Regions from separate parts of the Bradyrhizobium japonicum USDA 6 genome, predicted to be linked through region 1. Evidence: riboswitches for the same ligand, from Rfam matches in the RefSeq annotation. Region 1 holds a riboswitch; each other region holds the start of a gene.
The links. Region 1 has a riboswitch for cobalamin ahead of BJ6T_RS39050 (hypothetical protein). Riboswitches for the same ligand answer to the same signal wherever they lie in the genome.
Positions count from the first base shown of each region.

Region 1 (4,848 bases):
GACCGTCGACTTGCGCGATTTCGAGCAATCTCTCGTCGAGATTCCCGACGAAGAAGCCTTCGACTTCGTGGTTGGTCTCGTTCACCCTGACCCTAGCCGTAAGCAGGCTGCGCGCAAGCTTCTCCCCGCGGAGTACCATGACCTCTCGAATTCCGCGCTGTTCGACGCCATCGTCGCAATGGCGTTCTGCCTTGCAGATCGCGACGCGCGGTTCAGGGTCAGCGTGAAGTACCTCGCAGGGCTAACACCGGACATGCTCAGCACGACAGGCAGGGCGATCATAGGCGGACAAGCCGGCTTCGATACACTGTGCGAACGGTTGAGACATGTAAACGGCACCCGAGCCGGCCATCACGGCCGCATCAAAGAGCTGGGACATTTGGCTGGGCTTTCGACGTCGGAGTCGCCCCTCGATCCTCAGATCAGGTCGATCTTGCTAGAGAAGATCGAAACGAACATCGCAAATGCCGTCGAGGCGGAGTCTCTTGAAACTCGCTGCCCGTGTGGTCGAGACCACGAGCCGCATTCGCCTTGCGTTCGCCGCGGCATGTCCCGAAGCCGACCTGATCCGCGGCTTGCCCGGCGCGCTGCTGCCGCTCAGTCCTTGACCGGCGGGGCGTCCGCCCCCCGTTCGCCCAACTTATCCCTCAAGCGCGTTGCAAAGTACGGGTCGTCAGGCGGTGAAAAGCCGAAGGCAATCCTGTGCGCCTCGTCAGAGCAGATGTGCGGCCACATCAATCGGACTAGAAAAACGCACTCTCACGAATAGGACGGGCTAAACTGTCACATGTTGTGTCACTCAGCACTCGATTCACGCCCCTTGCTTGACTCGGTTATGAGGGGCCTTCAGTCTGGTTATCGGTAGCGCCGAAAGGCGTATCAAGGGAATACGGTGCGTCCTCACGGACAAGGCCGAAGCTGCCCCCGCAACTGTAAGCGGCGAGCCGACGACAGTTGGGCCATTGGGTTCGTTCGTTCGAACCTGGGAAGGTGGTCGGAGGCGTCAACCCGCGAGCCAGGAAACCTTGCTGCCGGTCGTGGTCATGGACTGACGCAGGGGCGGGGTGCTCCAAGACGTTGCAAAGCCGATCGAGATCTGCCGCATTCGGGGCGAACGGCTGCCGCTCACGGCGAATGTGCGTGACGGCTTTTTGTTTCGCCCGTGGTCATCACCGTTTTCATTTCAAACGTAGTAGCCGTGCCGGCGCGAGTTTCGGCGTCAACTTCAATCCTGCTCAAACAGCGCTGGCTGTCCGGGTCAGCATTGACGCTAGGAATCGTGCTGGCCTCGATCGCCGCAGCGGGATCGGCGTCCGCACAGCCTCCGCAACTGCTCAATCCGTGATTGTCTCCTCGGCCAATCCGTGGGGCAACACCGTCACCGCGGCAGCAGCAGCGGCGCGAGCGCGTACGCCTCTGGTACGTGGCCGCGACCCGGGCGCGCGACCTGCTGATCCTGCCTAGGCACTCCGCCGACCTGTCGGACAAGTGCTGGGCAAAGCTCGTCGATTTGGGCCTGGCTGGTCTCCCGGCGATCAACCCGAACGACGTCGGCACCGCGAAGGAAAGGAACGTCACGCCGCTAGAGAACGGGCAGACCCGCGAGACCTTCGCCGCCGAGGCGACCGCTATCTTCGATGTGCGCAAGACCGTGATCTGGCGTCGCCCGAGCCGGAGCGAACTTGATCAGGTGGACGAGCCAGAAGCGAAGATCGAAAGCGGGGAAATTCCGGAAACCGGCGCTGCGGAGCCTGCTGCCGTTCTCAGAAGTTCGACGCGTGGCACCATCCTTCACAAGCTAATCGAGGAGGTGCTGACCGGAGAAGCCTGCGACGCCAGGGCGGACTTGAAACGCGGGCTGCGGAACTGATCCGGCAGATGGGGCACGAACCGGCGGAGGATCCGAAGATGGGCATCAGCGCCGTCGAACTGACCGCCACGGTGCTGCGGACGCTCGCTCTTCCGGACGTCGTGACGCCGCGACCGCGTCTCGCCCCCGAGCTCCCGTTGTTCGGAAGCCAGACTCACGAAGGCGGCAAGGTCCTGCTCTCCGGACAGGTTGACGCGATCGCGTTCGACGAGGCCGGCGCCATCGACGCGGTCGTCGATTGGAAGAGCGACGTGGCTCCGGATGCGCCGAGCATCGGCCACTACAGACAGCAGATCGCCGACTATCGGAAGCAGACGAACCTAAGCGGGACAGGTCGTCGATGTGACTTGAGCCCCCGCGGCTGCTGCTCAGGATCCAAGCGCCGTCTCTGCCGGCCTGGTCTACCTTGCCGAGCTGCGGTTGCTCACGCTTGGCTGAGATCGAATCTGAAAGTTCTCCGCAGTCACGGATTTCGAAATTGATCGGTCCAGGTCGCCCGTCCGGAGTTCGGGCCCACAGGTATGCGGAGCCTTCATCCAGCACGATCGACTCGACCGAGAAGCCTGCACGCTTAACCAATCCGGCGAGATCGTCCGGCGGGATGAGGCCGTAGAAGGAATGGCCCCTAAGCGAGTCCATGAGGAAGCCGTTGCCGTATGGTTGACAATTCGGGAGATTCTGCATCCTTGTAAAATCAGAATTGCGATAGAGCGTCACAAACAAGCAAGTGCCGTTTGGCTTTAGCTTAGCTCTCATCAGTTGAACGATGCCAAGTCTCACGCTTGCCGATGGGATCACAGAAAGAACGTTTATGCAGAAGCCGCGGTCGTATCTCCGGTCATGGGAGGCAAACTGACCCACGGTGAGGGCGTGGACGTGATTTGATTTGCCGACGTAATCGCGGATGGTGGTCGAACGACCGCGGATCATTTGACCCCTTGAAAGCTGCACTTCCGAATCCACCAACGCAAGTTCGCCGGTGGTTTTGGCTATTGCCCGTTCGTAACGCAGTTTGCCGCAGCCAAAGTCGAAGCTGGAATGAATTGGCTCGAGACGCGAGATCAGCTTCTTAAGATAGGCCCAACTCTGTGTTTCCGGCTTGGCTGCGTTTTCGCTCCGGACGATGATATCCTTCCCGATCTTGTACCACATCAGATGGCCGCCTCTGTGAATGCTTGGCGGTTGCCTGCACTTGCCTCGGCATTCCCGGCTATCTGTTGGATCTGGGGATCCGCCCTTCGTTCCAGCAATCCATACCGAAGATGCATAAATAGAAGCGCGGCCATCGAGGCGGTCCAAAAAATGATCAGAAACCAAGCTGCCCTGGCGAAGGCGGATAAGACCGCGAAGCCTGTGAGTATGAAGAGCCACTCCAAGGCAACCCAATATGTGCCAAGCCTCCAATGCGCTTTCGATGTCGTGCTTGTCGACGAGCGGATGTTCGCTTCGGCTGGACGCGTATTTGTAGAACGTCGCTCTCACGAGGGGATGGCGGTCGCGTTTGAGATTTGCCACCTGACGGGCCGACATCTGCGCACCCGACATGACAGCCAGAGGGAGAAGGATGTTAGCGCGGTCGAACCTCGCCCTGATCTTAAATATGTCCGAAATCCGATCATGGAATCGGGTGACCCTGCTGAAGATGAGCACCAGCAAAGCAAGCGCGAAGCCGCCCACGTTCACCTCAGGAGCTTTAATAGCCGTGGCGAATTCCTTGACGCCGGGCAGATGCTCAACTCGCAAGAAAAGACCGTTAATCCAAGGATCGTACCTCACCAGGAACGAGCAGGCTAAGGTCAGCCAGAAATCCGCCAAAGCGTTCTTCTAGAGCATCTCAGAATAGTTCTTCGGCCCGAAGAAGGGCATCAGAACGCGAAGGATCGAATCCATGCAGCCCCCGAGGTTGTTAAGACCGGTCCATAAACGGCTTGATTGAGTCAGAAAAGTAGCCGACGGTCAACGGATAAGGTGATGGCCGAAGGGAGGAAACACCCTCCCTCGGACGCTTCCCGAGTCGAGTAGCGATCCCATATTCAAGGCAAAAAGCGCGCATCTGATTTATGAGGCACGTCCGTTGCGAAATCATCCTATCGCGAACACGATGCAGCGCTTGCAGGTCAATGTGTTCGGGCGACCGTATTTCGACGAAGCGCATTGTTGGTCGCGTCACTGCTTCCGCGATCGCTGCGGCATCGATGATGTCACTTTTGTTGGACTTTACATAAGGCTTGACGAATTGAGCCGGAATAATGCGGACGGTATGCCCCATCGCGGCGATCTTGCGTGCCAACCATTGCGAGCTGGCCTTCCAATTGTAGATCGTCGCTTCGGAGACCCCGTGCTTGCGAGCTAGGTCGGCCGTCTTCGCCCCGGCCTCATGCGCCTTCGACACTGCGATAATCTGCTCTTCCGTGAACCTTGCTCGCTTCATCTGTCCGTCCTTCTTCGGGGCGGACTCTGAATCCTTCTGGAGGAAATGCTCAGTGGCAGGTCACGCCAACGAAAAGAAGCGTTGGTTGCGCAGCCGCGCCAAAATCCATCGCTGCGCGACTTGCACCGCAACTTCGACCTTTGCCTTATCTTTTGGGCGCCGCGGCCGGGCTGCGAGATGGCCGTGCCGTAATGGCTTGCCATCTCGGCATAGGTTCGGTTGAGGCCGGGATCGTGGCGGTCGGGATGTGAGCGGCAAGCCAAGGCCGTCAGTCAGCGTGGCTCATTGGCATAGCGCAGCTCACCTTACCGCCCGCGCGGACTTCACTTCGAAGTCACGGACCAGTTGTTGAAATTGAAGTTCTTTCCCCCCGGGGACGAGGTAATCTCGACGCCGTATTGGACGCTACCGACGTTTATGTCGCCAAAGTACCCCTTCGACTTGATCCACTGCAGGATACTCTTGATGTCCACTGTCCCGCTGTTGGTCTTCGAAGTGCGCAGCAATGAGATGACCTTGTGACCATCGGAGCCTTCGCCTTCAAACA
Region 1 is NC_017249.1:8,431,750-8,436,597, forward strand. It holds gene BJ6T_RS39040 (SbcC/MukB-like Walker B domain-containing protein) at 1-85, opposite strand, end outside; gene BJ6T_RS48920 (transposase) at 486-608, shown strand; cobalamin riboswitch at 846-1,047, shown strand; gene BJ6T_RS39050 (hypothetical protein) at 1,424-1,870, shown strand; gene BJ6T_RS47795 (hypothetical protein) at 1,909-2,352, shown strand; partial or broken gene BJ6T_RS49905 (hypothetical protein) at 3,022-3,646, opposite strand; partial or broken gene BJ6T_RS48925 (transposase) at 3,879-4,301, opposite strand; partial or broken gene BJ6T_RS46595 (IS21 family transposase) at 4,365-4,543, opposite strand; gene BJ6T_RS39070 (glycoside hydrolase family 12 protein) at 4,625-4,848, opposite strand, start outside.

Region 2 (4,848 bases), 3.4 Mb from region 1:
GATCCGTTGCTGCGCAGCGTACCTCGCCGATGTCGCTTTGCCGCTCCCTACCAGGGCAATCCCATGCGCCTTGTTGCAGTCCTCATCTTCGCGCTCATGACGGCCGCCTGCAATCAGGAGCAGGACATCACCGGCTCGACCCCGGTCTGTGCGATGCGGAACTACAGCTCCTACAATCCCCGCGACATGAACCAGTGCGTTGCCGCCTGCAAGGCGTGCGACCACGGCAACACCGTCACCTGCACCACGTCATGCACCCTCAAGGGCGCCCACTGAGCGGCGTCGCTGCCTGGAGCTAGGGGTGACGGTGCTCGGGCACCGGAACGATTCACATGGGTCAGTCATTGAAGGAGCAGGCAGGACGCGGAGTCCTATGGAATGGGTATGCTCGATCCCGGTCGGTTTCTGGTGTCGTGCTCGCATTGCGATGCATGGCCGATGGCGGCCAACGTCAAACGTTCGAGCTGGTCGGCGTCGCCGCACGAGGTCCGCTTCGTATGCCCGCGCTGTCGCCGCGAGGAGACCGCCATCATCTCGGCCTCCGGTGAGCTGACCCCGATCCGGCGCAGCGACGCCCCGCTGCGCGACGTCACCGCGGCCTGGGCTCCGGCCCAGCGGCCAAGAGGGCGGGCGTAGCCCGCCTGTCACAGGACCGAGAGATCGGGCGCAGTCAGCTCTGCGCAACACCTTGCGCGGTCCGTTTTTGGAACCCGGCCTGCGCCGACGCGTTTCCGCTCCGACATCAACGCATCGAGGCCCTGCGAATGATCAGCGAGCATTTCGATACCCGCACCCGGATCAACATGAAGCTGGCGCTGGATCGGGTCTGCCGCAATCGCCCGGTCGGCGAGGACCATCGCTTTCGCAGGTCCGTTGCCGAGAACATCATCCGCTGCGCGCTCACGGGCCGCACCGGCATCGGCCAGCTCGTCGATGCCGGCGAGCGGGCGGTGATCAGGACGCGTTCGGAGCGGGAGCCGGCCTGATTGCGCCGGCTCAATCTCCGGTGCGGTGCTTTGACCGTGATGCAACCGGCCGATTGACTCTCCGCTTGCCCGCCCCCTAGATTGGCCGGTGACGGTTCTCCTCACGGAGATCAAAAGGGAACGTGGTGCGAGGTTTTCCCGATACCGGGATATTCTCAACGCCGCGGCTGCCCCCGCAACTGTAAGCGGTGAATCTTTCGTCATATGCCACTGGGAATCTCGGTCCTGGGAAGGCGACGCAAGGTAACGACCCGCGAGCCAGGAGACCTGCCGTCAACCGTGGTCACACGCGAAGATGTCGGTCGGGGAGTACAGACATTAGCTTCACCGGAGCAATCGAACGCTCCGCCGTGAAACCTCGTTCGCTGTGACGTGCCACTGACGTCATACCGAGGTTACAAGAGTGTCCCGTATTGTCTTTGCCGCCAGGCGCTTCCGCACCGGCTTGGTCTTGCTCGTTTCCCTGTCTTCACTTGATCTGTCCATTGCCCAGGCCCAGCAATCGGCATCGCCCGATCTGCTGCCGGCGGTCGAGGTCGCGGCGACCGAGCGTGCGGCCAAGCCGCAAGTCGTGCGGCGTGCGCCCGACCAGCCCGCGCAGCGGCGCGTCGCTCGCGTGCCGAAGCCCGAGTGGGTGCCGGCGTCGTCCCCGGTTGCCGGGGTATCCGCGGCCAACCTGTTTCCGACGGTCGTCGTCAGTCCGACGGATATTGTCACTCCGACCAATCTGGTTGCGAGCTCGGTGACGGTTCTGACCGCCAGAGACATCGAGCGCGATCAGCGCCGGACCGCATCCGATGCGCTGAGCGCGGTTCCTGGCCTGAACCTCGTGCAGACCGGCGGTCCGGGCGGACAGACGTCGATCTTCATGCGCGGAACGAATTCCAACCACACCAAGGTCCTGATCGACGGCATCGACGTCAGCGATCCCGGCAACCCGAACCGTTCGTTTGATTTCGGCCAGTTGCTCACCTCCGACATTCAGCAGATCGAAGTCCTGCGCGGTCCGCAGGGCGGTCTCTACGGCGCAGACGCGCTGGGGGCGTGATCTCCATCGTGACGAAGAAGGGCGACGGTCCCGCCCGCGCGACCGGCTCGGTCGAGGGAGGCTCGTTCGGAACGTTCAATCAAACCGCAGGCCTGAGCGGTTCACAGGACCACTTCAACTATGCCTTCAACGTTGCGCATTTCCACGCGAACGACGTGCCGGTGACGCCGGTCGAATTGCTGCCGCCGGGGCAGAAGGCGATCGGCAACAACTACGACAATATGACCTATTCGACGAAGCTTGGCGCCGAACTGAGCGAACACCTGACGCTCAACGGCGTCGCGCGGTACACTGACGCAACCCTGCGCTTTACCGGAGATACCTTCGATCCCGTCACATTCGCGAGCTTTCCCGCGGCTGCGCAAAGCACGCAGACGGTGCACCAGCTCTTCACGCGCGGGGAGGCGGTCTGGTCTGCTCTCGACGACCGGATGAAGAGCTATTTCGGCGTCAACTACACCAATCACTGGAACTACAACATCTCGCCCGGCAACGCGATGGCCACGATCACGACAGGCGACCGCGTCAAGTATGATTGGCACACCACGACCCAGCTCGCGCCCAACAACAATGTCATCATTGGCGCGGAGCATGAGACCGAAACACTGCAAACGGCGACAGTCTCGGCGCAAAACGTCAACACGGCCGGATATATGGAGCTGCAGTCCCAGTTGCGGGATCGCGTCTTCTTCACGGCCAACGTCCGGCAGGATGACAACGAGCGGTTTGGAGAGCATCCGACCTTTCGTCTGGCGTCTGCCGCGATCGTGCCGGTCACGGATACGAAGTTCAAGGGAAGCTACGGCACGGGGTTCAAGGCGCCGACGCTCAACCAGCTCTACGTGAGCTTTCCCGCGTTCTTCTTCTTTGCAAATCCCAACCTCAGGCCCGAGGAAAGCGTCGGATACGACGCCGGCTTCGAGCAACCCTTGTTTGGCGATCGCGTTCGCTTCGGGTCGACCTACTTCCGCAACAACATCACGGACCTGATCCAGAGCACGTTCGATCCCGTGACATTCACGAGCACCAACACCAATATCGGCAAGGCGATCACGGAGGGCACGGAGAGCTTCGTCGCGGCGGCGATCACTGACCGGCTTCGCGTTCGTGCCGACTACACTTTTACCCGCGCGGTCGATGTGACGGCGGGACTGGAGCTGTTGAGGCGTCCGAAGGAGAAGTGGAGCGCGAATGTCATCTGGAATCCGGTCGACCCGATCACATTGTCCGCAACAGTGCTGCACGTCGGGAGTTTCGTCGATGGCAGCCGCGACTTCAGCATTCCGCGTCTGCTGGCTCCGGCCTACACCGTCGTCAACGTCGCAGCCGAATATCTGGTCACCGACCAGGTGAAGGTGTTTGGCCGGGTCGATAATCTCGCCAATGTGCACTATCAAAATCCGACCGGCTTTCTGCAGCCGGCACTGGGCGTCTATGGCGGCATTCGCCTGGCGAATTACGACGTCAGATAGCGAGGGAGAGAAGCCTCATGACGACGGCCGATCCGCTCATGGACCTGATCGCAAGCCAGCTTGCCGACGCTGAGGCCGGCTGGAGCGTCGGCACGTTCGGTGCCATTGCCGAGTTCACACGCGAGCCCGGCGAGGCCTTCGATATCGAGCAGTCGCGCAACGGGATCAGCGTCGTGACGCAGAAGGGTGGGATACGCATTGTCTCCCACCCGGATCTGCGCCTGATCGCGTCGGAATCGCCGACCACGGAGAGCTGGAGCCACCGCATCGCGCTGTGTCTTCCGCATGAAGCCAGTGTCATGAGCGGTCGTACCGTGCTGACCGAACTCGGCCCGGATATCGAGGCGCTCCTGAGGAGGGATCGCAGCGGCATCCTGTTCGATCTTGGCCTCGGAACGTTGCAGATCGACGCCTGCATCCGCGTCAGCGATGCCGACGCCATTGCCGCACTCAGGAGCCGCACGGGCCAATCCGTGTTCGCGTCCGAAAGCGATGCCATGCGGATCATTCTGGCCGCCAATCCGCACCGCGTCTTCGTTAGCCGCATCGGGCGCGCCGAGGTATTCCAGCCGATCCCGCCGCCGGGCGAGCGAAGCCCTGACGGCCCGCACACCCACGTCCTGCCAAAGCTGCTCGCGCATGGCCGTTCCCATGCCGCCACCGAGCCGCTGCCCGAGGGATGGATCCCCTGCGCCCATCTCTATCCGGCCCATCCGCTGCGCGATCAGCTCGGCCGCAAGCGCGCTTTCCGGCCGGATCATCACGCAGCCTTCCAGACGCTGCTCGAACTCTATGGGCTGCCGGAGCTAACGGCGTGCAAGACGGCCGTGGTCGAGGCGGTCGCGGAGGGGCGGGGACCTGAGACGGTGACGCTTCCATCCGATCGCACGGCGCGCGCCACCGTTCGCGTGGCCTTGCGCCAGTTGGCGGCCACGGAGCCGCACACCGTGACACTCGCCGCCTGGCTTGCCGCCTACGACCGGCGCGATCCAGCCGAGACTGAAGATCCCATGGAGGCTCTTCACTGAGTCAGACGTGATGCCGCGTTCCAGCAAAAATGTGCTACAAATCCTATAAGGAGATCGTTCCATGACTGTCACCATCCTGCCGCCCCACGCCGACCGTTTCCGCCTTCATCCGGTCGCCTCGCGCCTTGCGCCGATGTTCTGCTTTGCGCTGCTGACTGTGTCATGCGCGCTCGCGAGCTTCGCGCTTGCATGCGCGACGCCGTTTGCGGCGTTCGCCGTCGTCGCCGCCGCGATGCTGCCGATGCGTCCGGCGCTGCTCGTCGTCACCGGCGCCTGGCTCGTGAACCAGACCATCGGCTTCGGCGTGCTGCATT
Region 2 is NC_017249.1:5,028,997-5,033,844, forward strand. It holds gene BJ6T_RS47370 (hypothetical protein) at 64-276, shown strand; gene BJ6T_RS47375 (hypothetical protein) at 379-636, shown strand; gene BJ6T_RS23815 (hypothetical protein) at 765-986, shown strand; cobalamin riboswitch at 1,062-1,275, shown strand; gene BJ6T_RS48525 (TonB-dependent receptor) at 1,390-2,034, shown strand; gene BJ6T_RS23820 (TonB-dependent receptor plug domain-containing protein) at 2,043-3,506, shown strand; gene BJ6T_RS23825 (DUF6925 family protein) at 3,524-4,534, shown strand; gene BJ6T_RS23830 (hypothetical protein) at 4,596-4,848, shown strand, end outside.
Region 2: linked by a shared signal. The riboswitch ahead of BJ6T_RS48525 (TonB-dependent receptor) and the one ahead of BJ6T_RS39050 (hypothetical protein) in region 1 are both predicted to bind cobalamin.

Region 3 (4,848 bases), 1.8 Mb from region 1:
TTCATCCTCGGCTCGACCCTGTTCCTGCTGTTTGGGGCAGCGCCCGCGGCCTTCGGCCTCGCGTTCGGCCTGCTGTTCCAGGGCGTGTTCTTCGAGCCACCCGACCTGCCGCAATACGGCATGAACGTCACCACGCTGCTGGTGCCGCTGTTCGCGATCCAGGCGATCGCCACGCGGATTATTGCCCGCAACACCGCCTATGTCGATCTCAGCTATCGCCAGGCGCTGGCGCTTTCGACCACGTATCAGGCCGGCGTCATCGCCTGGGTCGCGTTCTGGGCGCTCTATGGCTCCGGCTTCGGTGCGACCAACCTCGTCAACATCGCGACCTTCGCGGCCTCCTACGCACTCGTCATCGTGATCGAGCCGCTCGCCGATCTCGCCGTGCTGGCACTGGCGAAATCGCTGCGCGGCGTCACCGCGCCGGGCCTCGTCACGCCGCGCCTGCACAACGCGGCTTAAGAGACAAAGGGGCGGCCGTCACGGCCGCCCCTGCACGCGCGATGCTCACGCTCTCCCTGATAGGCATCGGTTGCGGCGATCCCGGGCAGCTCACGCGCGCCGCCGTTCAAGCCATCAACGCGGCCGATCTCATCCTGATCCCGCGCAAGGGGACGGCGAAGTCCGATCTTGCAGATCTCAGGCGGACGATCTGCGCGGATGTGCTCACCAATCAAACGACGCGCATTGCCGAGTTCGACCTTCCCGTGCGCGATGCCGGTGAAGCGGACTATCACAAGGGCGTGGACGACTGGCACGACGCCGTGGCCGCGGCCTGGTCGCAGACGATCGCGAGCCAGCTCGAAGGTGAAGGCAAGGTCGCGCTGCTGATCTGGGGCGACCCTTCGCTCTACGATTCCTCGCTGCGCATTGCGCGGCGGCTCGATCCCCTGCCAAGGATCGACGTCGTGCCCGGCATCACCTCGATCCAGGCGCTGTGCGCGGCGCATGCGCTGCCGCTCAACGACATCGGCGAGCCCTTCCTGGTTACGACCGGGCGCCGCTTGCGCGAAGGCGGCTGGCCGCAGGGCGTCGACACCGTGGTGGTGATGCTCGATGGCGGCACGGCATTCCAGTCGCTCGATCCGGCGAGACTGCACATCTGGTGGGGCGCCTATCTCGGCATGCCCGATCAGATCGTGATGTCGGGCGTTCTGGCCGAGATCGGCCCGCACATCGTCGCCGCGCGACAGGATGCGCGCGAACGGCATGGCTGGATCATGGACAGCTACATTCTCAAGCGCAGGCCGTAAGCGAGGCAGCATGCTCCCTGAATGGGTCACCCGGAAATGCCCCGATGTCTCCGCCGTCCATCGCGAGGCGGCGCTCGCGCGTCAGGCGCAACTCACAAAACCAGCCGGCGCGCTCGGCCGGCTGGAGCAGCTTGCGGTCGAGCTTGCGGGCCTGCAGGCGACCGAGCAGCCGCGCGCCGCGCGGGTGCCGATCATTATCTTCGCCGGCGATCACGGCATCGTCGCGCAGGGCGTGTCTGCCTATCCGCAAGGAGTGACCATCGCGATGATGGCGAATTTCGCCTCAGGCGGTGCCGCGATCTCGGTGCTGGCGTGTGAGCTCGGCTCAAACCTTGAGGTCGTCGACGCCGGCACCCTGGCCCAAGAGGCGATCGCGGGCGTCGTCACCGACAAGCCGCGCCAGGGCACGCGCGATTTCAGCGTGGAAGCCGCACTCACCCCCACGGAGCTGGCATTCGCCTTCGAAGCCGGTCAGCGCGCAGTCGCGCGCGCAGACGCCGGCAGGCCCGATCTCCTGATCTTCGGCGAGATGGGCATCGGCAATACCACGACGTCGGCGGCGATTGCGGCGAGCCTGCTCGGCATCAGTGCCGAGGAGATCGCGGGCAGCGGTACCGGCGTCGATGCGGCCGGCCGTGCGCACAAGGCGCGCGTGATCGACGCTGCGATCGCGCGGCATGGCGTTGCGGGCGCTTCGCCGGAAAAGATCCTGTGCGGCGTCGGGGGCCTCGAAATCGCGGCGATCTGCGGCGCCATCATTGCGGCTGCGCAAGCCCGCATTCCCGTGTTGATCGATGGCTTCATCGTATCGGTGGCAGCGCTGGCGGCGGTGCGGCTGAACCCGTCGTGTCAGCCATTCCTGCTGCCGTCGCATCAATCGGCGGAGCAGGGGCATCGGCTGGTGCTGCGCGCGCTGAACGTGCAGCCGTTGATCAGCCTCGATCTCAGGCTCGGCGAAGGATCGGGTGCTGCCGTCGCGCTGCCGCTGGTGCGGCTCGCGTGCAGCCTCCACAACGGCATGGCGACCTTCGCGCAGGCCAACGTGCCGGATCGCCCGGCCTGATCCGGCTCAAGCCGCGCGCTGATTGACCGCGACGACGCGCCAGCCCGCGGCGAGCCGGTCGATCCGGGTCAGTGACAACGGATCGACCACGAAGCGCAGGGCCGCTTGTGGTGTCAGATCCAGCGCAATGCAGAGCGCGGCGCGGATGGTGCCGGAATGCACGACGAGCGTCGCCGGGCCGGCGCCGATTTGCGCGAGACCCAGCCGGACGCGCGCGACCTGATCCTCGAAACTTTCGCCGTCCGGCGGCCGCCCGTGCGCCGGATCGCTCCAGAACTGCACATAGGCTTCGCCGCCAGTCGCGGCGAGCTCGTCATGCCGCCGGCCGGTCCAGGCGCCAAAATCCTGCTCGCCGAATTCGGGCACCAGCGCGGGTTCGAGTCCCAGCGCGCGCGCCGTCTCAACCGTACGTCGCGCCGGGCTCGCAAAGCTCGCAGCATCTGGCGGGAGCCTCTGCCGCAACGCCTGCAGTTGCACGCGATCGCCGAGGTCGGCGGGCGCGTCGGCCGCATGGATCGTCCCCTTGACGCCGTCGACGGGCGCATGCCGTATCAGCCAGAGGAAGGTTTCGCCTTCCATGCCTATCTCCAAGGAAGTTGGTCGCTGTGGTAATATCGTCGCGCCGGCACATTGACTCTGTCTTGTCGGTAATCCTAGATGGCTTTGACGGTTTCCCCGAGTGGGGATGAAAAGGGAATGCGGTGCGGGGATTTTGTCCCCAATGCCGCGGCTGCCCCCGCAACTGTAAGCGGCGAATCTTGCGTCACGAGCCACTGGGTATCTCGGTCCCGGGAAGGCGATGCAAGGTACTGACCCGCGAGCCAGGAGACCTGCCGTCAGCCGTGGTCACACGCGAAGATGTCGGTCGGGGAGTACAGACATTCGGCTTCATTGGAAGGCTGAAAGGCCGAAGGTGGGACCTGGTTCGCTGTGACGTGCCACTGACGTCATACCGAGGTCCCGAACTGTGTCTTCCATTCGTCCTGTACGGCCGCGTTGCTTCCTGCTCGCGTCCGCCGCGCTCACATCCTTTGCCGCCCTCGATCTGCCTGCCGCCGTGGCGCAGCAGGCTCGCGAACCGCTGCCGCCTGTCGAGGTGTCGCCGGCCCAATCCCGCAAGCAGGCGAGGCCAGCAGGCCGGGAAGGGCAAACCGCTCGCCGCGCGCAATCGCGCAGATCCGCGGCCGCGGCGACAGCAGCGCCAAAGCCCGCCGCGGCGAGCGCGGGAGTGCAGACACCCCTCAATACGAATGTTGTGGCTGAAAGCGCCTCGCGGCTCGGCCTGACCGTACGGCAGATACCCGCGACCGTCGAGGTGATCTCGGCCGAGACCATGCGCGAGCAGGGCTATCGCACCGTGTCCGAGGTGGCGCAGGGCGCTGTCGGCGTCACCTCCGGCGACAATCCGGCCGAGCCCGCGGCTTTCTCCATGCGTGGCTTCACCAACAGCCAGATCAACATGCTCTACAACGGCATCAAGATCGGTCCGCAGAACATGACCTCGCGGATCACGGACACCGCCAATCTCGAAGCCGTGGAATTTCTGAAGGGCCCGGCCTCGCTGATATCGGGTGAGGGCGCGGCCGGCGGGTCGATCAACCTCGTCACCAAGCAGCCGCACACCGGGGCGATCCGGAACGAGGCGGATTTCTCCTGGGATTCGCTGAACTCTTTCGGCGTCCATTACGGCTCGGGCGGCAGCACCAATTTGCAGGGGCTCGACTACCGCTTCGATGTCAGCCGCGCCTCGCTCAACGGCTTTGCCGACGACACCAATACCAAGACGCTGGATGTGTCTGGCCAGCTCAATTACCGCATCTCCGACAGCCTCAAGATCTGGGGTGCGATCGAGTACCGGGAAGATCGCTCGAAGGCCTATTGGGGCGCACCGCTGGTGCCGATCGCCTTCAGCGGCTCGCATGCGACGAGCGGCATTGTTTCGGGCAACTACTTCAACAGGACCGATCTTGGCGCCGTCACGATCGACGACCGCACCTTCAACACCAATTACAACGTCCTCGATAACCGCAACGTCGCGCAGGAAGTGTGGTTGCGCGGTGGCTTCGAGTTGAAGTTGGCGCCTGACCTGACGCTGAAGAGCCAGGCCTATGGTTACGGCGCAGAGCGCACCTGGTTCAACAACGAGATCGAGGCGTTCGACTCCGTCAAGAACCAGGTGTATCGCGAGCGCTTCTACGTCGCGCACAGCCAGCGCCTCGTCGGCAACATCACGGACCTGATCTGGGATGCCAATATCGCAGGCTTCGACAACCGCATGGCAACGACGCTCTCGTCGAGTTACCTCGACTTTGTGAGGCCGGGCGCGGCGAACTTCCCGAACGATTTTGTCTCGCTGGTCGATCCTGATCGCGGCCTTTACGGCGATCTCACGACCAAGCAACAGACCGCGCGCATCGATAACGAGGCGCTGTCGTTCGAGGACCGGCTGAAGCTCACGCGGACCTTCGCGTTGATTGGCGGCCTGCGCGTCGAGCATATCGGGCTTGACCGTAACTCGACTGACCAGAACGG
Region 3 is NC_017249.1:6,591,054-6,595,901, reverse strand. It holds gene BJ6T_RS31130 (energy-coupling factor ABC transporter permease) at 1-462, shown strand, start outside; gene cobF (precorrin-6A synthase (deacetylating)) at 504-1,253, shown strand; gene cobT (nicotinate-nucleotide--dimethylbenzimidazole phosphoribosyltransferase) at 1,264-2,316, shown strand; gene BJ6T_RS31115 (histidine phosphatase family protein) at 2,323-2,895, opposite strand; cobalamin riboswitch at 2,967-3,168, shown strand; gene BJ6T_RS47555 (TonB-dependent receptor) at 3,284-4,848, shown strand, end outside.
Region 3: linked by a shared signal. The riboswitch ahead of BJ6T_RS47555 (TonB-dependent receptor) and the one ahead of BJ6T_RS39050 (hypothetical protein) in region 1 are both predicted to bind cobalamin.

Region 4 (4,848 bases), 780 kb from region 1:
CGCACCTTCGTGCTACGACTTGGTCGACCAGGTCGAGGCCGCACTGGCCACCTCGGACGAAAGGCCGACGAGCGGTCGAAGCGGCGCTCGTGCGAGGGTGGGACATAACGTCGACGACGTGATGGCTTGCGTCATCGTCGCTGCCGATCTCTGCGCCCGATCAGCCTGCCGAACCCCCGCTGGCGCGGATCAATTGGGAGCGCCTCGGAGAGCGGATGCAAAATCTCGAGAGGTGGATCGGCAGCGCTGAAGCGGAACTCTTGTGTTAGGACAGAAACGCGGCTGTCATCCGAGCCGCATTGCCAGCGTCTGCTCGTAGTAGATCACCTCCGCGAAGCCACGGCCGAGGAAGACCGCCAGTGGGTCGGCGACGAAATCAAACGCGAAGGGGGATGAAGAACAAATCGGTTTGCCTGATCCGACCGGGCTGCAATGAAGATGACCCCCTTTGACAGGGTTGCCCCTCTTTACAACTTCCGATTGCGTGATAGTAATCCCCTCTAGCCCTAAGAGGGGGGCGGCCGTGGCGATCATCGAGAACATTCGTCTGCTCAAGGGCGTAGCCGTGTTGCGCTGATTGACTTCATGAAGGTGGTTGACGAGACCCACCTCACCGACCTGCGGAAATACTGTAAACCCTAGCCGCCATCAGCAATGGAGCGCATGTACCGGCTTAACCCAACAAACCATCTGTGTGTCCGGCTTTGTCGCGCTGCAATCAAGACGCCACGATGAGGAGGTCCGGTTCTATGCCTTTGTCATGCTGGCGGGTGACGGCGACGACTATCGGCGCCTGCCGCTGTCAATGCCGCTAGCATGAATAAAATGGGCTAGATACGGCCGAAAGTCGCCCACACCCCGTCTTCGCCGTCCCAGCTGCCGCGGCTCGCCGCCTTGGAGTACTCCGTGGCGCGCTGCTCGAAGAAATTGGCGTGCTCGACGCCATTGAGAATCTCGACGAGCCACGGCAGCGGATGCGCCTTGAGCTGGGTGAACCCGCCCTCCTTCGCCTCGAAGAAGCCGAAGACCGGGGCAATCCGGAGTTGGGCCAGTCGCCAGTCGGCGACGTAGCGGACGTAGGCGTGGATATGCTCAGGCAGCATCCCCTCGATCTTGCCAAGGCCGAAGGCGAGCTCGACGAAGTTCTCCTCCAGCTTCACCATGGTCTTGGCTACGTCGACAATGTCGTCGCGGACGGGGCGCGTCACCGCGCCGGTTTCGCGGTGCCATTCGTGAAATAGCTTGATGATGCCCTCGCAGTGGAGACTCTCGTCGCGCACTGACCAGCTTACGATCTGTCCCATGCCGTTCATTTTGTTGTGGCGTGGGAAGTTGAGCAGCATGGCGAAGCTGGCGAACAAGGCCATGCCTTCGGTGAAGGCGCCGAACATCGCCAGGGTACGGGCGACATCCGCCACGCTGTCGACGCCGAACTCGTGCATGTAGTCCGCCTTGGCGCGCATCTGCGCATAGCCGCGGAATGCCTCGAACTCGGTCTTAGGCATACCGAGCGTCTTGAGTAGCAGGGCATAGGCGTCGATATGAACCGTCTCCATGTTAGTGAAAGCGGCCATCATCATCTGGACGGTGAGTGGCTGGAAGATCGGAATGTACCGCTTGAAATAGTTGTCGCCGACCTCGATGTCCGACTGAGTGAAGAAACGGAAGATCTGGGTGAGCAGCGCGCGCTCGCTGTCGGTGACGCGGCCCGAAGCCCAGTCGTTGAGGTCGGCGCCGAGCGGCACCTCCTCGCCCATCCAGTGGGTCTGCTGCTGGCGCTTCCAGAACTCGTAAGCCCAGGCATAGCGATCGACGTCGTAGCTGCCGGTCGAGTCAAGGAGGCCGACGCGTCCCTTGCCGATCAACGTGCGCGGATCGGCGCGCGATAGATCGATCACTGACATGCGAGGCACTCCTCATAGTCGGTGCGCTGCCGCGCCGGCTGCTGCGTCGGCGTTGCATCCCCGGCAATTTTGCCGGCGAACGCCGCGCGCGAGATCGACTTTGATCGACAGTAGTAGAGGCTCTTCACCCCACGCTTCCACGCCGTCCAGTGCAGCATGTGGAGGTCCCACTTATCGACGTCGGCCGGCAGATAGAGGTTGATCGACTGGCTCTGGCAAATCAACGCGGCGCGGTCGGCGGCAAGCTCGACGATCCAGCGCTGGTCGATCTCGAAGGCGGTGCGAAAGATCGCTTTCTCGTGCTCCGACAGGACGTCGAGATGGGCGACCGATCCGTCGTGCGCGATGATCGACTCCCAGGTCGCCGAGGTGTCGGCGCCTTTCGCGGCCAGCACCTTAGCGAGGTGCGGATTGCGCACCGAGATGGCGCCGGATAGCGTCTTGTGGGTGTAGATGTTGGCCGGGATCGGCTCAGTGCAGGCGCTGGTGCCCCCGCAGATGATGCTGATCGAGGCGGTCGGCGCGATTGCGATCTTGTGGCTGAAGCGCGCCATCACGCCGCGTTCCAGGGCATCCGGGCACGGGCCACGCTCGCGAGCGAGCGCCACGGATGCGGCGTCGGCTTCGCGACGGAGTTTTCGGAACATGTTCAGATTGAATGACTTGGCCAAGGTACCCTCCATTGGAATGCCCTTGGCCTGGAGAAACGAGTGGAAGCCCATGACGCCGAGGCCAACGGAGCGCTCGCGCAGGGCGGCGTAGCGGGCACGCTTCATTCCGTCCGGCGCCACCGTGATGAAGTGCGTGAGCACGTTGTCTAGGAAGCGCATGACGTCCTCTATGAAGCCGGGCTCCTCATTCCACTGGTCCCAGGTCTCGAGGTTGAGCGACGACAGGCAGCAAACCGCGGTGCGCTCCTCGCCGCGATGATCGATGCCGGTCGACAGGGTAATCTCGCTGCACAGGTTGGAGGTCGAGACCTCGAGGCCGAGCTCGCGCTGGTGCTTGGGGAGCGCACGGTTCACGGTGTCGATGAACAAGAGATAAGGCTCGCCGGTCTGCAGCCGGTTCTCAAGGATGCGTTGCCACAGCTGGCGGGCGTCGATCTCGCGGACGACCTCGTTAGTCTTCGGGCTGCGCAGAGCGAATGCGGTGCCGGCGCCCACGGCACACATGAACTCGTCGGTGACGTTGATGCCGTGATGTAGGTTGAGGCTCTTGCGGTTGAAGTCACCAGACGCCTTGCGGATCTCGAGGAACTCCTCGATCTCGGGATGGTGGATATCGAGATAGACCGCCGCCGAGCCGCGCCGCAACGAGCCCTGGCTGATCGCCAGCGTGAGGCCGTCCGTGACGTGGATGAACGGGATGATGCCCGAGGTGACGCCGCCCCTCGCCTTCTCGCCGATTGAGCGAACATTACCCCAGTAGGTGCCGATGCCGCCGCCATTGGAAGCAAGCCAGACGTTCTCGTTCCAGGTGCCGACGATGCCTTCGAGCGAGTCCGACACTGAGTTAAGGAAGCACGAGATCGGAAGGCCGCGCGTCGTGCCGCCGTTGGAGAGCACCGGTGTGGCCGGCATGAACCACAGCCGAGACATCGCATCATATAGACGTTGGGCATGCGCAACATTGTCCGCGAAGGCGCAAGACACTCGGGCGAACATGTCCTGGAGGCCTTCGCCGGCGAGCAGATAGCGGTCGGTCAGCGTCAGCCTACCAAACGAGGTCAGCAGGTCGTCGCGCGACCGATCGAGCGAAAGGTCAGACGGAGTTGGCGATCGCGCGGGGGGCCTCGGCAGGGGAGCCGGCAATGCTGGGGGCTGCACAAGACACAGTTCAGGTGTGGTAGGCTTTGCCTGCGCTGAGGGCTGCCGCACACTCGGCAGCTCAATGAGATGACCATACTGATCGAAATCGTAAGACGCCGACATCGGCAACCCCGTGATATTTGGGGGCTGGGACCGTGCGGACGACTTGCGAGGGGACCGGGCAAATGTCCCCGGCTGCAAGCGACCCACCGGGCACCCCGCCCGAGGACATGGGTTCTGTCGCGGTAGGTTTCCTGGCTCGCGGGTCGCTGCGGCTGTCGGCCTTCCCAGCGCTGTCGCGCTAATGCCTCGGAATAGCCGCTGCCGACACAATGGGTTCCCCCCTAACACCGTGCCACCATATATGCGAATTTAAAACCACTACGACACCACATATAGAAGCCTTTGCCCAGACTCGTCAAGACGGCACAGTCAAGTTAACCAGTTGGAGCAGCCCCGAGGTCGAGGTTCGAAATTCGCCGAGCGCCTGTCCTGAGAGCCTCACTCAAAAAACATAGATGTCTCAAGGCCTGGCCAATCGGCGAGTTAGGAGCCTCAGATGGGCGACGAGCGGCCAGGCGAGCTCGGTAGCGGCGGAACCTTCGAAGTCTTTGCAGAGATGCCCACATCTGCCGAGCCACGCAAAGGTGCGCTCGACGACCCAGCGCCTGCGATCGGCCAAGATGTGCTCAAACCTTTGGAAGTGGCGTCGCAAATTCTCCAACAGGGGAACAGCAACCCTGGACATCCTGAATGTTGGCATCGATCGGTTCGCGGTCCGCGAATTGAGTTGGGCCGGATCGGGTTTCGGTAGCCATACGCGTCTCGCCATTCATCGCTTTCTGTGGCCTTAGATCAAAAATTGTCTGGAGCCCGACCGCAAATCGATGCAGCCGCCCGTGGCAATATCCCAGCTTAGTGGATTTGACCCCGCCAGCTCTCACATCAGACGTGCCAACTTTGCCGAAGAGACGATTGGTATGCTTTTCGCAGGCCCGGCGTCCGCCTCACGTGCTCAGTTGTCTGGCCGCGAACATAAGCCGTCCTGACCGAACGCGGTCATGTCAGGTTATTGGCAATCAATCCTAACGGGATGAGGCGGAGCTATGCTTGAGTCTGGGTGACGAGCCGAT
Region 4 is NC_017249.1:4,140-8,987, forward strand. It holds gene BJ6T_RS00030 (hypothetical protein) at 286-543, opposite strand; gene BJ6T_RS00035 (ribonucleotide-diphosphate reductase subunit beta) at 831-1,904, opposite strand; gene BJ6T_RS00040 (ribonucleoside-diphosphate reductase subunit alpha) at 1,895-3,838, opposite strand; cobalamin riboswitch at 3,943-4,113, opposite strand; partial or broken gene BJ6T_RS45085 (transposase) at 4,239-4,385, opposite strand; gene BJ6T_RS00050 (GNAT family N-acetyltransferase) at 4,820-4,848, opposite strand, start outside.
Region 4: linked by a shared signal. The riboswitch ahead of BJ6T_RS00040 (ribonucleoside-diphosphate reductase subunit alpha) and the one ahead of BJ6T_RS39050 (hypothetical protein) in region 1 are both predicted to bind cobalamin.